3 regions of the Lysinibacillus sp. genome follow, and region 2 is predicted to be linked to each of the others. Evidence: riboswitches for the same ligand, from Rfam matches in the RefSeq annotation. Region 2 holds a riboswitch; each other region holds the start of a gene.

Region 1 (7,431 bases), on a different contig from region 2:
ATTCTAAATAATCCATTCCTACTACTAGTATTCTAGGCTAACTATGTTAAGGTTGTCATAAATTATCCTTAGATTTTACTAGGAACCTATTGTATAATTGTTTTAGGGTAATTAATAGATCATTTAAGTAGAGAGGAGCTCTAATAATGTTCATTACAACTGTTCTTGGCTTTACAGTAGTTTTATTAATTTCTATGGCATTCTTCATCCACTACCTACAAGTTGGTTTAGATAGCAAGTCTTCAGTAACTGTAGATCCAAAGCCAAACGAAAAATTCTAATGTATAAAAAACAGCTACTATAAAAGTAGCTGTTTTTTTATAGCCTACAATTTAAAAATGTATGAAGTTGCTCCTTTATTGTAAAAATTATCTGAATAAAGTCTTTATAGTTTGCATATTTAAAATTTTGCTCTAAAATATTTTTTGTAAGGAAGGGAGCAATTTTCATGACAATGTTACAAGATATTTTAGAGTTTAACAAAGTGTTTGTCGAAGAAAAAAAATATGAACCATTCATCACTACAAAATATCCTGATAAACGTATTGTTGTTTTATCTTGTATGGATACTCGACTGGTAGAGCTTTTACCGAAAGCAATGAATTTACGTAATGGCGATGTTAAAATTGTGAAAAGTGCTGGCGCTTTAGTTAGCCATCCTTTCGGCGCAGTTATGCGTAGTTTATTGGTTGCTGTTTATGGCCTACAAGCAGATGAAGTTTATGTCGTTGGGCATTATGACTGTGGTATGAGTGCAGTTGATCCCGAAGCAATGTTAAGTGAAATGATTAAAAGAGGTATTGATCCAAAAACAATTAATATGCTAGAATATTCCGGTTTTGACTTAAAAGAGTTTTTACGTGGTTTTGGTGATGTAGCGACAAGTGTTAAAAAAAGTGTCGATACAATTCGTAATCACCCGCTAATGGTGAAAGATGTACCTGTTCATGGCCTCATTATCGATCCAAATACAGGTCATCTAGATTTAATTGAAGATGGTAATAAACAATAGTCATTACCTTTTGATTTACAACTAATAAGGTGCCTATCTTTCTCCATAACGAAAGATAGGCACCTCTCTAATTATTCATCCTCTAAACGTGCATATATAAAATGATCTACCCATTGACCATTTATATACAACAGCTTTCTTAACAGCCCTTCCTGTTGAAACCCTGCTTTCTCTAATACGCGCATAGAAGGTGCATTTTGAGTAGAAACATATGCCTCTACACGATGTAGGCCTATTTGATCGAACGCGAATCGTACCACCATATTTACGGCCTCTGTGACGATTCCCTTCCCTACATAAATTTCATCCATCGCATAGCCAACAAATGCACTTGAGTATGGTAAGCGTTTTACAGCATAAAGTGCAATATGTCCTATTAGATTGTTTGTACCATGCTCAAAAATACCAAAAGTATATTCTCGCTTTGACTCCATCAAATAGAGACTTTCTTGAATTTTTTTGTATTGAGCGTCAATTGTATAATATTCTGGTCTTTGTAGTGGCTCGTAAATAGACCAAAAGTATTTATTTCGGCTTACGAGACCCGTTAAACTTCGTGCATCTTTTTCTTGGAATGTGCGGATGTAGCATTTTTCTCCCTTTATCGTTACCACATTCCCACCCTTTTTTCTTAATAGATTCCAAATTTTAAGCACCATTTCTCCACACTAGCCTTCCAATAAATATCAGTACATTCATCATTCTGGTAACATCACTACTTTGAATTTAACATAGCTTAAAAATGGTTTTCATTCGCTACATTTCAAAGGTTGAACATTTACTTTATTTCATTGTATGTAAGAAAAGATGCTGCTACAACTAAAACAACTCATGTCCTATTTCATAGCAGCACAATTCATTATTTTGATTTGGTTCTTACTTCTCGTCCCCAATTTCTAAACTGGACGAATCAGCATCCTCTAGTTGGCCATTATCTAATACATTTGTTAAATGGAGACCACGTTTTAGAGCCTCTCGTTCAATATGTGCAATGGTTTCCTGCAGCACCTGTACACGGGCGTGCTTTTTATCATCACCAGCAACTAAGATCCATGGAGCATCCTTTTTATCAGTCTTTTCAAACATTTCATTTGCCGCTTCAATATACTGTGGTGTTTTTTCACGATTTCGCCAATCTTCGTCTGTTAGCTTCCAAGACTTATAAGGGTTTTGTTCCCGTTCTTTAAAGCGTTTTAATTGTTCTTCATCTGATACATGAAGCCAAAATTTAATGATTATGTAATCTCCTGCAGTTAAAATTTTCTCGAAGTTATTGATTTCTTCATACGCACGAGACCATTCATCCTTCGATGCGAATCCTTCGATACGTTCTACTAATACACGACCATACCAAGAACGATCAAAAATAGCGATTTGCCCATGCTGCGGTAACTTTCTCCAGAATCTTTGTAAATAGTTATAGCGCAATTCATGAGGCTGTGGAGCTGAAATAGGGTGTACAACATAACCTCGTGGATCGACACGTTCAATTAGTCGTTTAATAGCGCCACCTTTACCAGCGGCATCCATTCCTTCAAATACCAAAATTAAACCAATTTTGTTTTTTAATAAAAACTGTTGGGCATTTAACATTTCATATTGGAGTACTTTTAATTTCTTTTTATACATTTTTTTATCTAGTTCAATCGATAAGTCTAGATTTTTTAAATTTTGTGCCAATGAAACTTCACTCCTTTTATGTAGATAATCCCATTGTACTAAAGAAAAATATAGATGCCTATTGAGATGGTAAATTGTAGTGATTATTAGCAAAACAACACGATACATTGTTGGAAATTTCCGTTATAATAAAAAAAGTGACAGTACTATACTTATTTGTCTTTTCCCTATACAATCTAAACACGAAGGGAGAGGAAATCATGCCTCGGTTTATCTTGATGACAATCTCTTATCTTGTCTCATTCATCCTAACCTTTTTATCCTTTTTCATGAAAATAAACGGTCAATCTTCTCTAGAAATTTCTAATCGGTTTTCTGTAGTATTTGCACCAGTTGATATTAGTCATGCAATATGGATTGTCATTTATTTATTAATTGGCTATTGGTTATTGGTGAACATTAAAAAGACATCTATGAAACAGTCTGCTCTCTTTAGTTGCATAAATATTTTGCAAGCCTTAACGATATATGTATGGCATCATGAGTTATTTATTGTTTCTCTTGGCATCACCTTGCTTTTGGTCTTGTACTTATTTATGTTGTATAATACGTACTCTCTTCACGACAAAGCGTTGTCAGGTCGTATTCCTTTCTCCATTTATTTTGCATGGATGACATTTATCTTGATTACGAATAGTAGCTTTACGTTAACGGCTTATGGTTGGAACGGCTTTGGTCTTAGCACTCCTCTTTGGGCAGTAATTTTACTGACACTTGGTGGAGCTATTGCACTACATATCCGCTTTCATCACTTTGATACCATGTATCCGAGTGTTTTTATTTGGGCTTATTTAGGAATCGCTTTACATAATGGTTTTGATGAGCTTCTTGTAACAACTGCCGCCTTATTTTTATGTGGTGTTCTCTTTGTTGGTATTTTATTTATTAAAAAAAATCCTGCCCACCAAAAATAAATTGGTTAGCAGGATTTTAAATTATATCCTATTCTTCATCTAAGGAAGTTAAAATAATTGGTTTATCTTTAGTGACAATAACTGAATGTTCAATTTGAGCTACAAGCGATTTATCAGGTGTAACAAATGTCCAACCATCACCAGCTTCTACAATATGCTCTGCTTTTGCTGAGATAAATGGCTCAACAGCAAGCACCATTCCTTCTTTCATAATCGTAGAATCCCACGCATCATAATAATTTAAAATATGATTAGGCTCATCATGTAAAGATTGACCTAAGCCATGTCCTGTTAAATTCATAATAACAGTTAAACCATTAGCATTCGCCTCTCGTTCAACCGCTTTACCTATTTGATTTAATTTAGACCCAGCTTTAACCTTTGTCATTGCTCGATCAAAAGCACTTTTAGCAACTCGGCATAGTTTTTCTTTGTCCTCATAACCCTCACCAACAACAAATGAAATGCCAGTATCTGCAAAGTATCCATTTAAAGACCCAGAAACATCGATATTCACAATATCCCCTTCTTGAATAACACGTTTTCCTGGAATACCATGTGCCACTTCTTCATTGACACTAATACATGTATATCCTGGGAAATCATATTCCCCCTTAGGTCCAGAAATAGCACCAGCCTCTGCAAACATGCGGCCAGCAATTTCATCTAGCTCAAGTGTTGTAACACCTGGTTTTGTTGCTGCTTTCATGGCTTCACGAATTTCGGCACAAATGCGTCCAATTTTTTTAAAAGCTTCAATCTCTTCTTGCGTTTTTACAATCATTTATAACGTCCCTTTCATCTAATATCTATTCTTTAATATAACATAACTTTTTATGCGTATAACGATAAACGCTTTAAATATTGTATGCTTTCCTACAATGCAAAGTGCTAAAAGAGCTATTCATGACCAAAAGTCCCTTCACATGAGTGAAGGGACTTGCTTGTTGTTGAAAAAAGTTGATAATTTTGCTAATGATTCTGTGCGAAAGCGAATATCATCAAGTAGTATAGAACGAAAAGCTTTTATACCCTTTTACAATAAATCATTTGAGGAAACTTTTATTATGCTTTTCTTTGCATTAATTGTGGAGCGGCTGTGAATAAAAGCACCCCTACAATTGCCGTTAAAATGGTTGCTGGCAACATATATGTACCATTATAAATGATAGAATAGATCCATGCATTTTGATCACCCGCATACTCTGCAAAAAATACAGCTCCAGCAATTGTATGTGCTGTGTATCGTAAAAAGCCTGCAAAAACAGTACCTATGATAATGTAAAGTGCCATTTTCGTTTTGTTCATATTTTTTGCAGCATCCAACACAGGTCCACGTACAACAGCTGCTAATCCTACAACTGTAAAGGCAACACCATAATCCAATAATCCTTGAAGCCAGTGCACAATATAAGCACCAAACATGGTTTGCATAACACCCACAAGTAATCCCGTTGTTAGCCCAGCAACTAAGCCCCAACGAAATGCAATTAACATAATAGGCACCATGACAAGACTAACAGAGCCACCTTGTGCCCATACTTTAAAGGATACTTGATCGAGCACAAGGCCAATCGCTGCAAATATCGCAATCTCCACAAGCATTAATAGTCTTTTTTTGTCCATACATATTCTCTCCTTTGTTCCGATGTAGGATACAAGAGCAGGAATAGAAATGCAGACATCTTTTTTATTCCTAAAGAATGAAAAAACGATGCCAGGACAGAGCCTGACATCGTACAAGTGTCGGTTTCTATCCACATCCCTACGCAAGTGTTAACTTACAGGTTCAAAGAGTCAAGGCATTACGTGCCCAGTCTCAGCTGACATCATCAGCTCCCCTTGTGGTCGTTACATCTGAATTTATTTGAACAATCCCATTGTACGCAAAGGATTGGATGATTACAACCTCTTCCATACATTATTTTTTTGAAACTTTGCCGTTTTTCATGCGTAAATATTAAAAAAGGAGGTACAACTATGGAGAACCAAAAAATTTTATCTGCCTTTAGTTATCTTAGTATTTTCTTCGCCCCTTTTATCGTCCCATTAATTGTTTACTTTGTAACGAAAGATAGTGATGTAAAAAGACATTCAATTCGTGCACTTGTCTCTCATTTAATTCCTTTTGTTTTTGGCATCCTATTTTTTATTGTCTTTGTTTTTTCTACATTAAGATTAGATCCAACGTCAAGTAATAATACTGTGATGGTTGTTTGGTTAGTTTCATTTGCCGTTTATGCCATTGTCTCACTTGGTATTGTCATATGGAATATTATTCAGGCTGTTCGAGTAATACGTTAATGTTTCAATTTTAAGCGAAACAGGTAGTAATAATTGTAAAAGGAGCTGTTTTTTAATGAAAGTATCAAACGTTGTGAAAACTGCTGTAAAATTGGCACCTATTGTTATTCCTATCGTCAAAAAAGTAATGGCTGCAAAAAAAGGAACAACTCCTACAGCCACTTCTCGAAAAAAATAAAACAAAGGCGTATTCCCTATTTCGGAAATACGCCTTTCACTTATTTCACTTCAAAGTATGTCTGACTATGGCCATTTAATGTCTTTTCTACATGTAAAACCGCTGGCATTGCAGATTTTAATTCAGGCACATGAGAGATTACGCCAATCATGCGACCAGAATCCTGTAAATCAATTAATGTATCGATTGCTTTATTTAATGATTCCTCATCAAGCGAACCAAAGCCCTCATCAATAAACATCGTTTCAATATGAATATTACCTTGGAAGCTTTGAATTACATCTGCCATTCCTAAGGCAAGGCTTAATGAGGCATTAAATTTTTCGCCTCCCGATAATGTTTTGACATCTCGTAGTTGATCGGTATAGGCATCGTAGACATCAAGACCTAGTCCGCTTTGTTTCGCATGCTTTTCCAATCTATCTGAACGTCTGAGCTCAAATTGACCATTTGATAAATGATAAAGGCGAATATTGGCAGCTTCAGTAATTTGGTCTAAGTAATTAATTTGAATATAGCGCTCAAAAGATAGCTTTTTCGAATTTTGGCCGTTTAATAATCCATAGAGCTCCTTTACTCTTCCCGCTTCTTGCTCAAGTAAATGAAGCTCCCTCGCTATTTCTTCTACTCTTTCAATAAAACCTTGGCAAGCTTGAGCAAAACCTCTCAACTGTTGTAAACGTTTAAATGCTTCCTCATAAGATATACGAAGTTGTTCTACTTTGGCTTCCATGGACACTAAATCTTGTTGCTCTTTTCCTTGAAGATACATAGCCCCTTCAGTAATTTGGATTTGCAATGTGTGTACCTGTAAAGCATAGTCACTACAAGCTTTTCGAAGGGTCTCTATTTGCAATAAACTCCGTTTGGCAGCTGTATATTCCTCGTAGCTGTCAAAGCCTATCTCCTGCATGCTTGCTGAGAATTGCTGACGTTTTTCATTCATTTTGAGTTGTAATTCTTCAAAAGTTTGTTTGGCTATTTCCATCGTCAATTTTGCATTACTTGTTGCTTCCTTCGCGCTATGCAATTCGTCTTGACTCTCTTGCCATCTTTTTTGCAAATCCATTTTTTGTTTACTGATATCTGTAAGCTGTTGCTGTAATTGCTGCAAGGTTGGTAAATGGTTTGGCATATGTTTAAGCTGTTCTTCAAGAACTGCTTGCAGTCTTGTCATTTCTTTCAACTGCTCAGCTAAATATTGCTCTAAGTTCATCTGTTTAGTTCGTAGCTGCTCTATTCTCTCACGTTGCTGCTTAAGTTTTAATCGCATATCTGCTAATTGATGATGAACAATTTTTAATGTCGCAATCTCTTGCTCTATGTTGTTTAATGTAGAGATG
Region 2 (7,431 bases):
TGCAATTGAAATTTTAAACTGGCATTATGAATCCCCATACAATTTTTATAATAATGACTTAACTGAGGAATCCTTACAAGAAATGCTTGAAAATCCGTACTATGCTATTGTGAATGAGCTAGAGGAGATAATCGGTTTCTATTGTATTGGTACCGCGGCACAAGTTCCAAAAGGACATGAGTTTAAAGCATATATAGAAGATTGTATAGATATAGGGATCGGTTTGAATCCTAATCTAACCGGTCAAGGATATGGTACAGCATTTTTTGCGTTTATTTTAAGTACCATCCAACAAGAACATCATCACCCACTTCGTTTAACTGTTGCCGAATTTAATAAGCGAGCAATCCATCTTTATGAAAAATTCGGTTTTGTCAAAGATATGGAATTTTGCACACCCATAGCTTTTGTCACGATGTTGAAAAAAGAGTGAAGTACCAATTAAAAATGGAAGAATCGTTAAAGTTAGTAGTCAATCGCCAAAGATTGCGTTATGATAAATACCGTTAAATCAACGTTTTGAAAGTGTGTGAAAAATTATGGTTAATACAATTTATTTAGATAATAGTGCTACAACAAAACCTTTAAAAGAGGTTATGCAGGCATTTATGACTGTGAATGAGCAGTATTATGCCAACCCAGCATCTATCCATGCCATGGGAGTTGAATCAAATGATTTATTAATGCGTGCGCGGGAGCAAGTAGCAGATATTTTGCAAACAGAGGCAAAAAATGTGCTATTTACTTCAGGTGGTACAGAGTCAAATAATGCAGCTATTTTTGGAATAGCACATAGTAATACGCATATAGGAAAGCATATTTTAACGACTGAAATCGAACATCCATCTGTCTTGGAAACAGTTAAACAACTCGAAAAAGAGGGTTATGATGTTGAATACCTTCACGTTAATCAAGATGGTGTCATTTCATTAGATGATCTACGTACTAAAATTCGCAAAGATACTATACTAGTTAGCATCATGCATGTAAATAATGAAATGGGTGCTGTCCAACCTATTTATGAAGCAGCTAAAATAATTCATGAAATGAGTCGGGCATTCCTTCATGTGGATGCAGTTCAAAGCTTTGGAAAATTAGCGGTTTCCTTCAAAGGAGAAGAAGGACCAGACTGTATTTCCATCTCTGGACATAAAATTCACGGCTTTAAAGGCTCAGGTGTATTAGCGTTCCGTAAAAAATTAAAATGGCAGCCATATGCCCTTGGCGGAGGTCAGGAATTTGGATTGCGTAGTGGAACTGTAGCTGTTCCGCAAGCAGTCGCTTTAGCAAAAGCGGCTCGATTAGCTGTTGAGACGATGAAAGATCGAGCTACTAAATACCGACAATGGCAGAATGAAATTCGTGCTCAGCTAGAAGGATACGGCGAAGCGGTGCATATTTTATCGACTCCACAGGGAGCTGCACATATTTTATCTTTTAGTGTTCGTGATTTAAAAGGGGAAGTCATTATTAATGCCATGCAAAAACGTGGCATCATTGTGTCAACCTCAAGTGCTTGTTCATCTAAGCAAACGAAAACAAGTCATGTGGTAGAAGCTCTACACCTGGATGAGCATTATAAAAAGGGTGTCATTCGTATTAGTTTTGGAGCACATAACACAGTTGAAGATATAGAACAATTGAAACAAGTATTAGCAGAAGTAATAATGGAACTTAAAGGAGAAATAATGTAATGATTTGGAAAGAAATACTAATTAGATATGGCGAGCTTTCAACAAAAGGTCGTAATAAAATGGATTTTATCCGTAGATTGCGTGAGAACATTCGTCATGCTTTCGCGGATTTAGGACACCTTCATATTCGTACAGAACGTGACCGTATGTTTATTGCTATTGAAAGTGAAGAACAAATGCAGACGCTAATTACTGGATTACCTAAAATTTTTGGTATTCAATCATTCAGCCCTGTTGCTGCATGTGAAAAAGATATGGAAAGTATGAAGCAGCTTGCTATTACAATAATGGAGACATTTAAAGATGAGCAACATACTTTTAAGGTAGAAGTGAAACGAACTGATAAATCATTTCCTTTAGAATCGCATGCTATCCAACGTGAAATTGGTGGCTATGTTTTACCACAATTTCAAAATTTATCTGTCAAAGTAAAGCAGCCTGATATTGAGCTGCGCGTAGAAGTACGTCATGATGCAACGTATATGATGGCGCAGGTCATTCAAGGTGCGGGTGGGATGCCTGTAGGATCGAATGGAAAATCGTTATTAATGCTATCTGGTGGAATTGATAGTCCTGTCGCAGGTTATTTAATGATGAAGCGTGGCGTACGTTTAGAAGCTATTCACTTCTTTAGTCCACCATATACAAGTCAAAACTCATTAGAGAAAGTAAAGGTACTTGCAAACGAACTAACGAAATTTGGTGCTAGTATTCGATTACATGTCATTCCTTTTACTGAAATTCAAGTACTTATTAAAGAAAAAGTACCTTCTAATGTTTCGATGACAACAACACGTCGTATGATGTTAAAGGTGGCTGATCAAGTACGTGAAGAGATAGGAGCTCTTGCAATTGTGACAGGGGAAAGTCTGGGACAAGTAGCAAGTCAAACGCTAGAAAGCTTGACGGCTATCAATGCTGTAACGAATACGCCTATTTTACGACCATTGATTTCAACAGATAAATTAGAAATTATCGATATTGCAGAAAAAATTGGCACATATGAAACATCTATTCAGCCATTTGAAGACTGCTGTACAATATTTACACCTGCCAGCCCAAAAACAAAGCCAAAGCTTGAAAAGGTAGAGCATTATGAAAGCTTCTCTGATTTTGATGAACTCATCGAGCGAGCAGTAAAAAATCGAGAGGTCTACATTTTCCCTAAAAAAGAAGAACAGCAACAAGATAAGTTTGCAGATCTATTATAAGGTATCTACAGCCGTTTCAAAGTCAATTTTGAGACGGCTTTTTTATGTTATTTTATCTATGCCATTAGAGGTACAATTTACCTCTAAAATTTTTGTATTAAAAATCTAATATCGCACATTCTATATTCACAAGGAGGTGAGAGACATGGCTTCAAACAACAACCGCAGTTCAAACCAGCTTGCAGTGCCTGGTGCACAACAAGCACTTGATCAAATGAAATACGAAATTGCACAAGAATTTGGTGTTCAATTAGGAGCTGAAGCTTCAGCTCGTGCCAACGGTTCCGTTGGTGGTGAAATCACTAAACGTCTTGTACAAATGGCAGAATCTCAATTAAAAGGTATGCCAAACAACAACCAATAAATGCTGACTAAGCATTTATAAACTTAAAACCAGTGACCGTAAAAAGGCACTGGTTTTAGTTTGTTTAAAAATCAACCATTTATGCGTGTCACAGACCTTAACGTATTTACTGTATGCTTAATATCTATACTTTCACAGATAGCTGAAATAACAGCAATACCATCTGCCCCAGCTTGAAATACGGCGTATGCATTGGTAGGGTTAATTCCACCAATCGCTACAATTGGTAATTCAGGATAGAAATTGTGAGCTTGCTGCAAAAAATTTGTACCACATGGTGATTGTGCATCCCGTTTTGAAGTTGTTGCAAAAATCGGACCAATACCTACATAATCTGCTTGATGGATAATGGCTGTTTCTAGTTCGTCCTGGGAATGCACAGAAACACCAAGAATCATATTACCAATTTTTTTACGTGCTATGCTAACATGTAAATCATCTTGTCCGATATGAACACCGTCCGCACCAAGTCGTAATGCAAGTTCGACATCATCATTGACAATAAAAGGAACGTTATATTGTTGACATAGTTTTTGACATTGACGTGCAAATTGTTCATAGGCAAATCCAGTTAATGCATGGGAACCTTTTTCTCGAAATTGAAACATGGTAATTCCAGCTTGCAACGCTCTCTCTAGTACATGAAGGGGATTCTGATGACTAACATTGCTTGTGCCCATAATAAAATAAAGTTGTAAATCCTCACGTTTCATAAATCAACACCTCACAGGAATCCTTATGCAGTTGATAAGCAAAATGATTTGTTGGTCCATAACCATGACCAATAGATAAATCATGTAAAATTGCTAATTGAATAAATTTTTTAGCTTCGATAATTGCCTTATCCATCGCAAAACCTTGACCAAGAAAAGCAGTGATTGCTGCTGAAAATGTGCAACCTGTGCCATGGGTATTGGACGTTTGGATACGTGGAGTTTGCATAGAAAAAGATTTACCGTTTTGAAAAAATACATAATCAATAGCAAAATTTGGATCTGCTAAATGGCCACCTTTAAGAATGACGCAATGTACACCTAATTGAAAAAAAACTTGAGCTACTTCACGTATATCTGAAACATCATGTATTTTTCTCCCTGTCAGAGCCTCTGCTTCAGGGATATTGGGGGTAACGATCGTAGCAAGTGGTAGTAGAGAAGAGCGCATTGCTTCAATAGCTTCTTGCAGTAATAAGCTTTCTCCACCCTTTGCAATCATTACTGGATCAACAATTAGTGGGATGTTTTGATTATGAATCATATGTGCGATAGCTTTAATAATATCAGAGGAATAAAGCATCCCTGTTTTAATTACAGCAATTGAAAAATCTTCGATTAAAGCTTGAAATTGTTTTTCAACAAAGGAGTGATCAATAGGGAAAACTCCTGACACACCCATTGTATTTTGTGCTGTCAAAGCTGTAATTACTGAAGTACCAAACACCCCTAATTCCTGAAATGTTTTTAAATCAGCCTGTATGCCTGCACCGCCACCACTATCTGAGCCTGCAATCGTCGTTACAATATGCATGAAGCTTCACCATCCTTCGATAGGCGATAAAGAGCATTTAGTAAAGCTATTTGGAAATCACCAATATCTGATGTAAACGCTGACGCCAGTACCGCAGCTTTTTTATAGTAAGTTAATGTGTCCGCTAATTGTCTGTATGGATTATGGCCTGCAATATAGGCGGCACCGCAAATAGCACTAAGTAAACAGCCTGTCCCTGTTACCTCGGTCATTTGCATATTCCCGCCATTTATCCATTGGCTATCCACACCATCTGTTATAAAATCTCGTTCTCCTGTTATGATAACAATGCATTGATAATGTTGGGCTAATAAAATCGCCTCTTCTTCTAAAGCAATGGAGCCATTCCCACTATCGACACCTTTTTGTTGCCAGTCAACATTGGCTATTGCTGCTAGTTCCCCAACATTACAACGAATGACCGAAAAATGTACTTCCTCAAGCAAGTATCGTACCGTTTCTTTTCGATAAGTAGTGGCACCAGCACCGACAGGATCTAAAATGACTGGAATTCCAAGTTTATTGGCCATTTTGCCTGCTAACAACATTGATTCTTTAGTTCGATCATTGAGTGTACCGATGTTAATTAACAAGGCTTGAGCGAGTGCTACCATTTCCTCTACCTCACGGCTATCATCGGCCATAACCGGGGAAGCGCCTATTGCTAATAAACCATTTGCTTGGAAATTTGCTACCACATAATTTGTAATACAATGAATCAGTGGTTGCTGTTGACGGATTGTTTGAAATATCATCGTAGTCCTCCTTTATGGATGGACGTAAGCATGCAAAAAAGGCTCTTTTTGTGTAAAAATGCACGAAAAAGAGCCTTTCATCAATAGATGTTTATTGCTCCCTACGTCAGTATTAACTAACAGGTTCAAAGGGTCAGGTTTTACCTTCTCAACTCTTGACGAGTCCCCCTGCAATCTTGCTTTTAGTTGACCAAAATGTACCATACTTTTCAATTGTATTCAATAGCAAGTTTACCTATCGACAAAATGTGACCGATGCCATATAGCAGAGTATGATAGTTGTCATGACTTTTCCAAAATTAAGCGCAAACCATTGAAAATGCTGAAAAAAGAGTTTTATAATGTGTCATAGCAAAAGGGGGCATTTGCCATGAAGAGACAAGATTTAGTTGCACCAGAATGGTATAACATAACAGATGAAATTGAAAAATATGCTCAAGATACAACAAAAAATGCATTAATTATTTACGAGGAAAATAAGGATGTACAATTTATTACATATGCATATTTACTTGAAAGGGCAAATCAAGCTGCACACGTATTCACGATGCAAGGTTTATCAAAAGGTGATGTGATTTTAGTGATGGTACCTCGTTCAGTGGAAGCATATATTGTATATATTGCAGCATTGAAAGCTGGATTAACCATTATTCCGAGCTCAGAAATGCTAAGAACTAAAGACATTGAATATCGCATCAAGCATGCGAATGCTAAAGGAATTGTTGCTTACGAGCCTTATATTGATCAATTTGATCAGGTGAACAATTTACAAGGAATGCAACAATTTGTTATAGGGAAGGCCCATGAACCTTGGCAACCACTTTTAGAAAAAATGCGCATTCAACCTACAACTTACATAAGTTCTTCTCCAACAAAAAGTACAGATACTGCATTCTTAGCTTATACAAGTGGTACAACAGGAAACCCAAAAGCAGCTGTACATACTCATAGCTGGGGCTATGCACATTTACGAACAACAGCACCACACTGGTTAGGTGTGCAAGAAGATGATATTGTTTGGGCGACAGCAGCACCAGGTTGGCAAAAATGGATTTGGAGTCCGTTTCTAGCAACATTAGGGAGTGGTGCTACTGCATTTGTATATAAGGGGAAATTTGATGCATCTACCTATCTAAGGTTACTCGAAAAATTTAAAATAAATGTTTTATGTTGCACACCTACAGAATATCGTTTTATGGCAGCACTAGAACATTTACATGAATTCGATTTAACGGCACTTCGTCAAGCTGTATCAGCAGGAGAGCCTTTGAATAGCGAGGTCATTAACGTATTTTCGAAGACTTTCGATTTGCAAGTCCGAGATGGCTACGGTCAGACGGAAAACACATTACTTGTTGGCACAATGGTTGGAATGGAAGCTAGAATTGGTTCTATGGGAAAACCAACTCCTGGCAATAAGGTTGAAATTATAGACGATTTCGGTAACCCTGTTACTGTTGGAGAAGTTGGCGATATTGCTGTTCATCGCACCACTCCCGCACTGTTTAAAAAATATTTAAATGACCCGGAACGAACAAATTTACAATTCCGTGGAGAGTGGTATATTACAGGTGATCGTGCTTATAAAGATCAAGATGGTTACTTTTGGTTTGAGGGTCGTGGAGATGATGTCATTATATCCTCTGGCTACACAATTGGGCCATTTGAGGTAGAAGATGCTTTGATGAAGCACCCAGCTGTAAAAGAAGCGGCTGTTATTGCGAGCCCAGATAAAGTTCGGGGAAATATTGTTAAAGCTTTTGTTGTACTTCGAAATGCTGAAAATGGTGATGAAGCACTTATTCGAACTCTTCAAGATCATGTGAAACTATTGACAGCACCTTATAAATATCCGCGTGCTATTGAATTTGTGGAAGAGC
Region 3 (7,431 bases), on a different contig from region 2:
AGTGTTAGATGCCGTATTAATGCGCTTAGATAAGCCTACTGCGACAGTGGATGAATTAATGACGGTCATTAAAGGGCCAGATTTCCCGACAGGTGGTATTATCCAAGGCGTTGACGGCATTAAAAAAGCATATGAAACGGGTCGCGGTAAAATTATTGTCCGTGCACAAGCGGTTGTGGAGCCTATTAAGGGTGGTAAAGAGCAAATTGTTATCACAGAATTACCATACGATGTCAATAAGGCGAATCTTGTGAAAAAAATTGATGAGCAACGCGTAGATAAACGTCTTGAGGGGATTGCGGAAATTCGTGATGAATCTGATAGAACTGGCTTACGTGTTGTCATTGAACTGAAAAAGGATGTACCAGGACAAGGAATTCTTCAATACCTATTTAAAACAACGGATTTACAGGTAGCATATAATTTTAATATGATTGCCATTCATAATCGTCGTCCAACAATGATGACCTTACCATTATTATTGGATGCCTATATTGCCCATCAAAAAGAAGTAGTCACGAACCGTTCCATTTACGATTTACAAAAGGCGAAGGATCGTTCCCATATCGTGGATGGGTTAATTAAAGCCCTTTCCATTTTAGATGAAGTGATTGCAACAATCCGTTCTTCTAATGATAAAAAGGATGCCAAGCTTAATTTACAGGCGAAGTTTGATTTTACAGAGGTACAGGCAGAGGCGATTGTCAGCTTGCAATTATACCGTTTAACCAATACAGACATTACAGAGCTTCGACAAGAACAGGACGAGCTAAATAGGTTGATTGCTAAGCTAGAGGGGATTTTACAAAGTGAGGCAAAGCTTGTACGTGTCATTAAACAAGAATTGCTTGATATTAAGAAACGCTTTACAGAGCCTCGTCGCTCAAGAATTGAGCAAGAAATTGAAGAGATTAAAATTACCTTAGATGTTCTTGTACCAAGTGAAGAGGTTGTCGTAACCGTAACGAAGGATGGCTATATTAAACGTACTTCGACACGTTCACATGCCGCCTCAAATGGTCAGGATTTTGCGATGAAGGATTCGGATTACTTATTGTATGAAGCAACCTTAAATACACAGCACCATTTACTCCTATTTACAAATCGAGGCAATTATATTTATCAGCCTGTTCATGAGCTGCCAGATATTCGCTGGAAGGATCTTGGTCAGCATATTTCAAGTATCGTGCCAACGGGTGAAGATGAGTCAATTATCGCTGTATATGGCTTTGAAACATTTGATCAACCAAATACGTACATCTTCACTGCGACAAAGGATGGTCAAATTAAACGCTCTCCACTTGCCGATTACGCGGTGACACGTTATTCAAAACCAATTAAAACGATGAATGTGAAGGCTGGCGATGCCATGATCTATGCAGCGTTTGTGACGGATGACGTGGAATTGATGTTAACAACAGATACGGCTTATTCAATTCGTTTCCCAATGGAGGAATTACCAGTAACAGGTGTAAAAACAGGCGGAGTAAAGGGCATTACGCTAAAAGATGGGGAAGCCTTAGTCGGTGTGAATGTGCTACAACCTGATCAAACGCAATATGTTGTCATTGTGACACAGCGTGGGGCTGTTAAGAAAATGAATGTCGCAGAGGTTGAAGTAGCCAGTCGTGCAAAACGTGGTCTAAAAGTATTAACAGAATTAAAAGCAAATCCGCACCGCATTGTGGCCGTTATTCAAGCAACAGATGAGGAGCAAATTGTTATTGAAACAGAAAAAGGTGTGCAAGAGGTGTTAGATGTCCAAGCATTGACTCGTGCTGATCGCCATTCCAATGGATCGTTTAAAGTGGATATCGCAACAGATGGGGCTATTTCCCATGTTCTAACGACCCAAAAGGAACAATAACCAAGCTTTTTTAACGCCCAGTCTCTTTTGTGAGCTGGGCTTTTTTTGGTGTAAAACGGTTAAACCAAATTAGTACCTTGTCTTTTAAGAGTAACTATGGGTATAATAATCAACGAAAAGTTCATAGCGAAAGAATGTAGGGGGGCTAGTAGTTGCTAGCTGAGATTGTGTCCGATAGACGCTGACCCTTTGAACCTGATTTGGCTCGTACCAGCGTAGGGAACATCTATTCAAAAAAGCAAAGTTTTGAAGATTGATTGCAATTTACGTCTGGGAGGAATCCTAGGCGTTTTTTTATATTTTCAAACACCTCTTGCCCATCGTATTTACGCTTTCTTTCTGGTGACACGCATTCCTTTATGAACACTTTCATATTACAAACTGGGAGGACCTAGCATGAAAAAATGGTTATTTATTCTATTGGCTGCACTTGTAACATTAGTGGGCTGTAGTGACAAGGAGGACAAGCAGGCAACTGATAAGCTAAAAAAGGTGTCAGTAGTACTGGATTGGACTCCGAATACAAATCATACAGGGCTGTATGTCGCGAAAAAGCTTGGTTATTTTGAGGAACAAGGCTTAGATGTTGATATTATGATGCCAGGGGAAGCGGGAGCAGATCAGCTTGTAGCTTCTGGTAAGGCAGAATTTGGGGTAAGCTATCAGGAAGGCATCACACAGGCACGTGTCCAGGATGTACCACTTGTTTCGATTGCCGCCATCATTCAGCATAATACATCGGGCTTTGCTTCGATTGCTTCTAAAGGGATTACCTCACCAAAGGATTTCGAAGGTAAAACTTATGGCGGTTGGGGAGCCCCACTAGAGCAAGCGGTACTCCAATCGTTAATGCAAACAGAAAATGCCGATATTAATCAATTAGATATTGTCAATGCAGGTGATTTAGATTTCTTCACGATGATGGAAAAAGATATTGATTTTGCGTGGATTTATTATGCATGGACAGGTATTGAGGCAGAGCTTCGTGGGGAAAAGATTAATATGTTGTATTTAACGGATTATAGTGATCAGTTGGATTATTATACGCCTGTTTTGGCTACTAATGAAAAAATGATAAAGGACAATCCTGATGTTGTAAAAGCCTTTGTTGCAGCTGCTTCTAAAGGTTATGAATACGCAATCGAGCATCCGAGTGAGGCTGCAGATATTTTACTAGAAGCGGCACCTGACTTAGATAAAGAATTAGTGCATAAAAGTCAAGAATGGTTAGCTGATAAATATCAGGACGATGCGAAGCAATGGGGAGAGCAAAAGCTTTCTGTATGGGAAAACTATGCTAATTGGATGTCTAGCAACAAGGTATTAGAGGGCGAGTTTGATGCAAAGCAAGCCTTTACGAATGATTTCTTACCTAAAAAGGAGGCCAAATAAATGGCAAATTCATTAATCAGTGTCCAAATTATCCCGAAAACAGAGAAATATGAGGATGTCATTCCTTATGTGGATGCAGCCATTGCTGTGATTGATGCATCTGGTGTGAAATATGAAGTACATCCGCTAGAAACGACGATGGAAGGTGAGCTGTCAACATTGCTTCAACTTATTGAGAAAATGAATGACAAGATGATAGAGCTTGGTGCTATTAATGTGATTACACAAGTGAAAATACTCTATCAGCCAACTGGTATTACCATGGATACATTAACGGAGAAATATCAGTAATGAAACAAGCGTTTCAAAAGGGAAGGACGATCATCTTTATCGCCTTCCTCTTATTCATCTGGGAACTAGTCGTGCATGTGGCTGAAGTTCCCCATTGGCTTCTACCTGCACCAAGTCGTATTCTGATGGAAGGCTTTCAATCGTATCCAACCTTTTTACCACATGCTTTGGCTACGGTGCAATTGGCCATATTAGGTCTTGCTATTGGTATTGGTTGTGGATTAACGGTAGCTATTGTGTTGCATCGATTTTTGTTTATTCGGGAGTTGTTTTATCCGATTTTGATCATGTCGCAAAATATCCCAATACTTGTCTTAGCACCGCTGCTCATAATATGGTTTGGCTTTGGCTTATTACCAAAGCTCATTATTATTTGCCTTGTGTGCTTTTTCCCGATAGTCATTGCGGCCATGGACGGATTTCGTCAAACTTCACCTGAATTAAAGCACTATTTTGCGATGATTGGTGCGACAACTTCGCAAACTTTTTGGAAATTGGAATGGCCGCATGCATATCCTGCTATATTTTCAGGCGTTAAAATCGCTGCTACATACAGTGTCATGGGTGCTGTCATTGCAGAGTGGCTTGGTGCGAAAAAGGGTATTGGCGTATATATGACCTTAGCTCAATCCTCCTTTCGCACGGATCGTGTATTTGTCGCGATTTTTGCCATTGTTTTGTTAAGCTTACTGTTGTTTAGCAGTATACGATTTATAGAAAAAATCATGGTGAAGGGGAGAGGCAACCATGCTCAGCATTCAAAACATCAGTAAATCCTTTGATGCCCTGCAAGTCCTTGAAGATCTGTCCTTTGAGGTTAAGGATGGCGAGTTTGTAGCTATTGTGGGTCCTTCAGGAAGTGGTAAAAGTACGTTGTTTCAATTAATAGGTGGTGTCTCTTCAATCGATCATGGGGCCATTTTATTAAATGGAGAGGATTTACAGCAAAAGAGAGGGACGATTGGCTATATGCCCCAGCAGCCTTGTCTATTGCCTTGGCGTACCATCTTAGAGAACGTTACCATCGTGGAGGAATTACAGCGTAAACCAAACGTCGAACGTGCCAAGGAATGGCTAGAAAAGGTTGGTCTTGGGTCCTTTATCGATGCCTATCCAAATGAACTGTCAGGCGGCATGCAACAGCGAGTCTCCTTCATACGTGCCTTAGTTAGTGATAAGCCCATTTTATGCTTAGATGAACCCTTTTCGGCGCTAGACGAATTTACGAGATTGGAAATGCAGGCATGGCTTTTATCTATCTGGGAAGAGTACCGGAAATCTATTCTATTTGTTACGCATAGTATAGAAGAGGCTCTCTTTTTGGCAGATCGAATATTAGTCTTAACGAAAAGGCCTGCAACGGTTAAAAAGGAAATGATCGTACCGTTTGCTAGACCTCGCCGAGAGGAAATTCGTCATTCTGCTGCATTTACAGCCTTAAAGCAACAATTATTTATGTATTTACAAGAAGAAAAGGGTGATATGCATGCTGATTGATGCTCATATTCATTTAGATCAGTATAAAGATGAGGAGATTCCAACTTTGCTAGAAGATGCCGATTTTGTCATTGCGGTTAGCATGCATTTGACATCATGCCAAAGGACATTGCATTTATCAAACAGCTATCCTCAAGTTAAGGTAGCTTTTGGCTTTCATCCTGAACAGTCTTTACCAAGTCAATGTGAAGAGGATGCACTATTTGATTGGATTCGTTGTCATGCAGATGAAATGGTCGCTGTTGGAGAGGTTGGCCTTCCTTATTATTTAAGGCAAGAACATGCTATTGATGACCGTCCTTACGTGGTGCTATTAGAGCGTTTTATTGTTTTGGCAAAGGAACTTAACAAGCCGATTATCTTACATGCTGTCTATGAGGACGCTGCCATCGTATGTGATTTGCTTGAAAAGCATCAGTTTCATCAAGCTCATTTTCATTGGTTTAAAGGGGATGAAACTGTAGTGAAACGCATGATTCAGCATGGTTATTTTATTTCCATCACCCCTGATTGTTTGTATGAAAAAGAAATTCAACAGTTGATTGAAACGTACCCTATTGAACTCATGATGGTCGAAACAGACGGTCCTTGGCCGTTTGAAGGTCCATTTACGAATAAGCGAACATCTCCGTGGATGATGCATTCGACGATTGAGGTGATCGCGCATATTAAGGGGCTGTCAACACAGGAAGCGGCTAAAATCATTAGTGAAAATACTAAGAACTTCTATCAGCTTTAATAGTTCTTCTGCATTAAAGTTAAGAAAAAAGCAGTATAGGGTACGAATTAGTCGTCCTTATACTGCTTTTTATGTTTTGAGTAATCATGCTCTAATTTTTCATTCTTTGTTTTTGTTACACGTTCATGTGTACTAAAGGAGATCGATTGTCGATTTTTTTCAACATCCTTGCCTACTGTCCGTTTAACATGCATTCGTTGCTTTTTAGCTTTAGATTGTGACATACATTTACCCTCCAATCCTTTCTAACATTATAGTAGCGAATAGGGGAGAAAAAGTAAAACCTCGTAAGCAAGATACTTACGAGGTTCTCATGGTATTAGTGAGATACGTCCTGTACAGAAATACCTGTGTTAGCTTTCACGTCTACTTCACGATATTTCGACTCATCACTTTCTTTAGATAGTAATGTGCCAATAAAGCCACCAAGGAAACCAAGTGGTACAGAAATTAAAGCAGGATTCGTTAACATGATTAATGGTTCACCAACGAAAATGGCCTTACCTTCAACTGGATTCCACACGTTTGGTGAAATAGCTACTAATACTAATGCTGAAATTAAACCTGTTAACATCGCTGTTACAGCACCAGCTGTATTAAAGCGTTTCCAATAAATTGTGTAAATGATAACTGGAAGGTTAGCAGATCCTGCAATACAGAATGCTAGAGATACTAAGAATGCAACGTTTAATGTTTGTGCACCAAGCGCTAATAGGATAGAAATAACAGCAATTGTAATCGAACCAATACGAGCTGCAAGAACTTGCTCTTTTTCTGTAATTTTACCCTTTTTAATAATTTGTCCATAAATATCATGTGATAGGGCAGATGCACCTGACAGTACAAGACCTGCTACTACTGCAAGAATTGTTGCGAATGCTACCGCACAAACAAATGAGAATAGAATGTCGCCACCAAGTGCTTCTGCAAGAAGTGGGGCAGCCATGTTACCAGCTGCGTTTGCCGCGATAATGTCTTCTTTCCCAACGAATGCTGCTGCACCGAAACCTAAGAAAATAGTTAGAACATAGAAGATACCTACAATCCAAGTTGCCCAAATAACCGAAGAACGAGCTGTTTGTGCGTCTTTTACTGTGAAGAAACGCATTAAGATATGTGGTAGCCCCGCAGTCCCTAATACTAACGCAATAAGCATTGAGATAGTATCAAGTCCATCCGTATATTTTAGACCTGGGTTTAAATAAGCAGCACCACTATCAGTAGCTGTTGTCATTTCTTTGAACATTGTAGATATACTGAAGCCGAACTCTTTTAATACTAAGAACGAGATAATTACTGTACCTAACATTAAAAGACAAGCTTTAATGATTTGTACCCAAGATGTTGCAGTCATACCACCGAATAGTACGTAAGTTGTCATCATGAAACCAACGATTAATACGGCGATCCAATAGTCGATTCCTAAAAGTAATTGAATAAGTGCTCCTGCACCAACTAGTTGTGCAATCATGTAGAATAAAACAATTGTAATAGTGCTTAAAGCAGCTGTTCCACGTACTTTTGCGTTATTGAACCGCGCTGTAATCATGTCAGCTAATGTAAATTTCCCTAAGTTACGTAATGGCTCAGCTACGATGTATAACACCACTAAGTAAGCTACTAAATAACCAATAGAGAAGAAGAA

What was found. A riboswitch is a leader RNA that binds a small molecule or an ion and turns the genes downstream of it on or off. The one in region 2 is predicted to bind thiamine pyrophosphate.
Region 1: it holds a riboswitch for thiamine pyrophosphate, as region 2 does, so the genes downstream of both, thiT (energy-coupled thiamine transporter ThiT) here and thiM (hydroxyethylthiazole kinase) in region 2, are expected to answer to the same signal.
Region 3: it holds a riboswitch for thiamine pyrophosphate, as region 2 does, so the genes downstream of both, RT445_RS09910 (ABC transporter substrate-binding protein) here and thiM (hydroxyethylthiazole kinase) in region 2, are expected to answer to the same signal.

Annotation. Positions count from the first base shown of each region.
Region 1 covers NZ_DAMDAY010000014.1:16,358-23,788, reverse strand. The annotation lists gene RT445_RS05480 (aminopeptidase) at 1-7, shown strand, start outside; gene RT445_RS05475 (hypothetical protein) at 147-281, shown strand; gene RT445_RS05470 (beta-class carbonic anhydrase) at 449-1,012, shown strand; gene RT445_RS05465 (GNAT family N-acetyltransferase) at 1,084-1,671, opposite strand; gene RT445_RS05460 (polyphosphate kinase 2 family protein) at 1,889-2,692, opposite strand; gene RT445_RS05455 (hypothetical protein) at 2,893-3,606, shown strand; gene map (type I methionyl aminopeptidase) at 3,635-4,390, opposite strand; gene thiT (energy-coupled thiamine transporter ThiT) at 4,672-5,232, opposite strand; TPP riboswitch at 5,352-5,459, opposite strand; gene RT445_RS05440 (magnetosome magnetite crystal formation protein family) at 5,587-5,910, shown strand; gene RT445_RS05435 (hypothetical protein) at 5,966-6,088, shown strand; gene RT445_RS05430 (SbcC/MukB-like Walker B domain-containing protein) at 6,129-7,431, opposite strand, start outside.
Region 2 covers NZ_DAMDAY010000004.1:35,984-43,414, forward strand. The annotation lists gene RT445_RS01890 (GNAT family N-acetyltransferase) at 1-433, shown strand, start outside; gene RT445_RS01895 (cysteine desulfurase family protein) at 540-1,694, shown strand; gene thiI (tRNA uracil 4-sulfurtransferase ThiI) at 1,694-2,905, shown strand; gene RT445_RS01905 (alpha/beta-type small acid-soluble spore protein) at 3,051-3,269, shown strand; gene thiE (thiamine phosphate synthase) at 3,341-3,982, opposite strand; gene thiD (bifunctional hydroxymethylpyrimidine kinase/phosphomethylpyrimidine kinase) at 3,972-4,796, opposite strand; gene thiM (hydroxyethylthiazole kinase) at 4,784-5,551, opposite strand; TPP riboswitch at 5,633-5,731, opposite strand; partial or broken gene mbcS (acyl-CoA synthetase MbcS) at 5,922-7,431, shown strand, end outside.
Region 3 covers NZ_DAMDAY010000036.1:6,673-14,103, reverse strand. The annotation lists partial or broken gene RT445_RS09915 (DNA gyrase/topoisomerase IV subunit A) at 1-1,867, shown strand, start outside; TPP riboswitch at 1,996-2,106, shown strand; gene RT445_RS09910 (ABC transporter substrate-binding protein) at 2,264-3,259, shown strand; gene RT445_RS09905 (thiamine-binding protein) at 3,260-3,550, shown strand; gene RT445_RS09900 (ABC transporter permease) at 3,550-4,323, shown strand; gene RT445_RS09895 (ABC transporter ATP-binding protein) at 4,298-5,047, shown strand; gene RT445_RS09890 (TatD family hydrolase) at 5,037-5,786, shown strand; gene RT445_RS09885 (hypothetical protein) at 5,834-6,010, opposite strand; gene RT445_RS09880 (solute symporter family protein) at 6,106-7,431, opposite strand, start outside.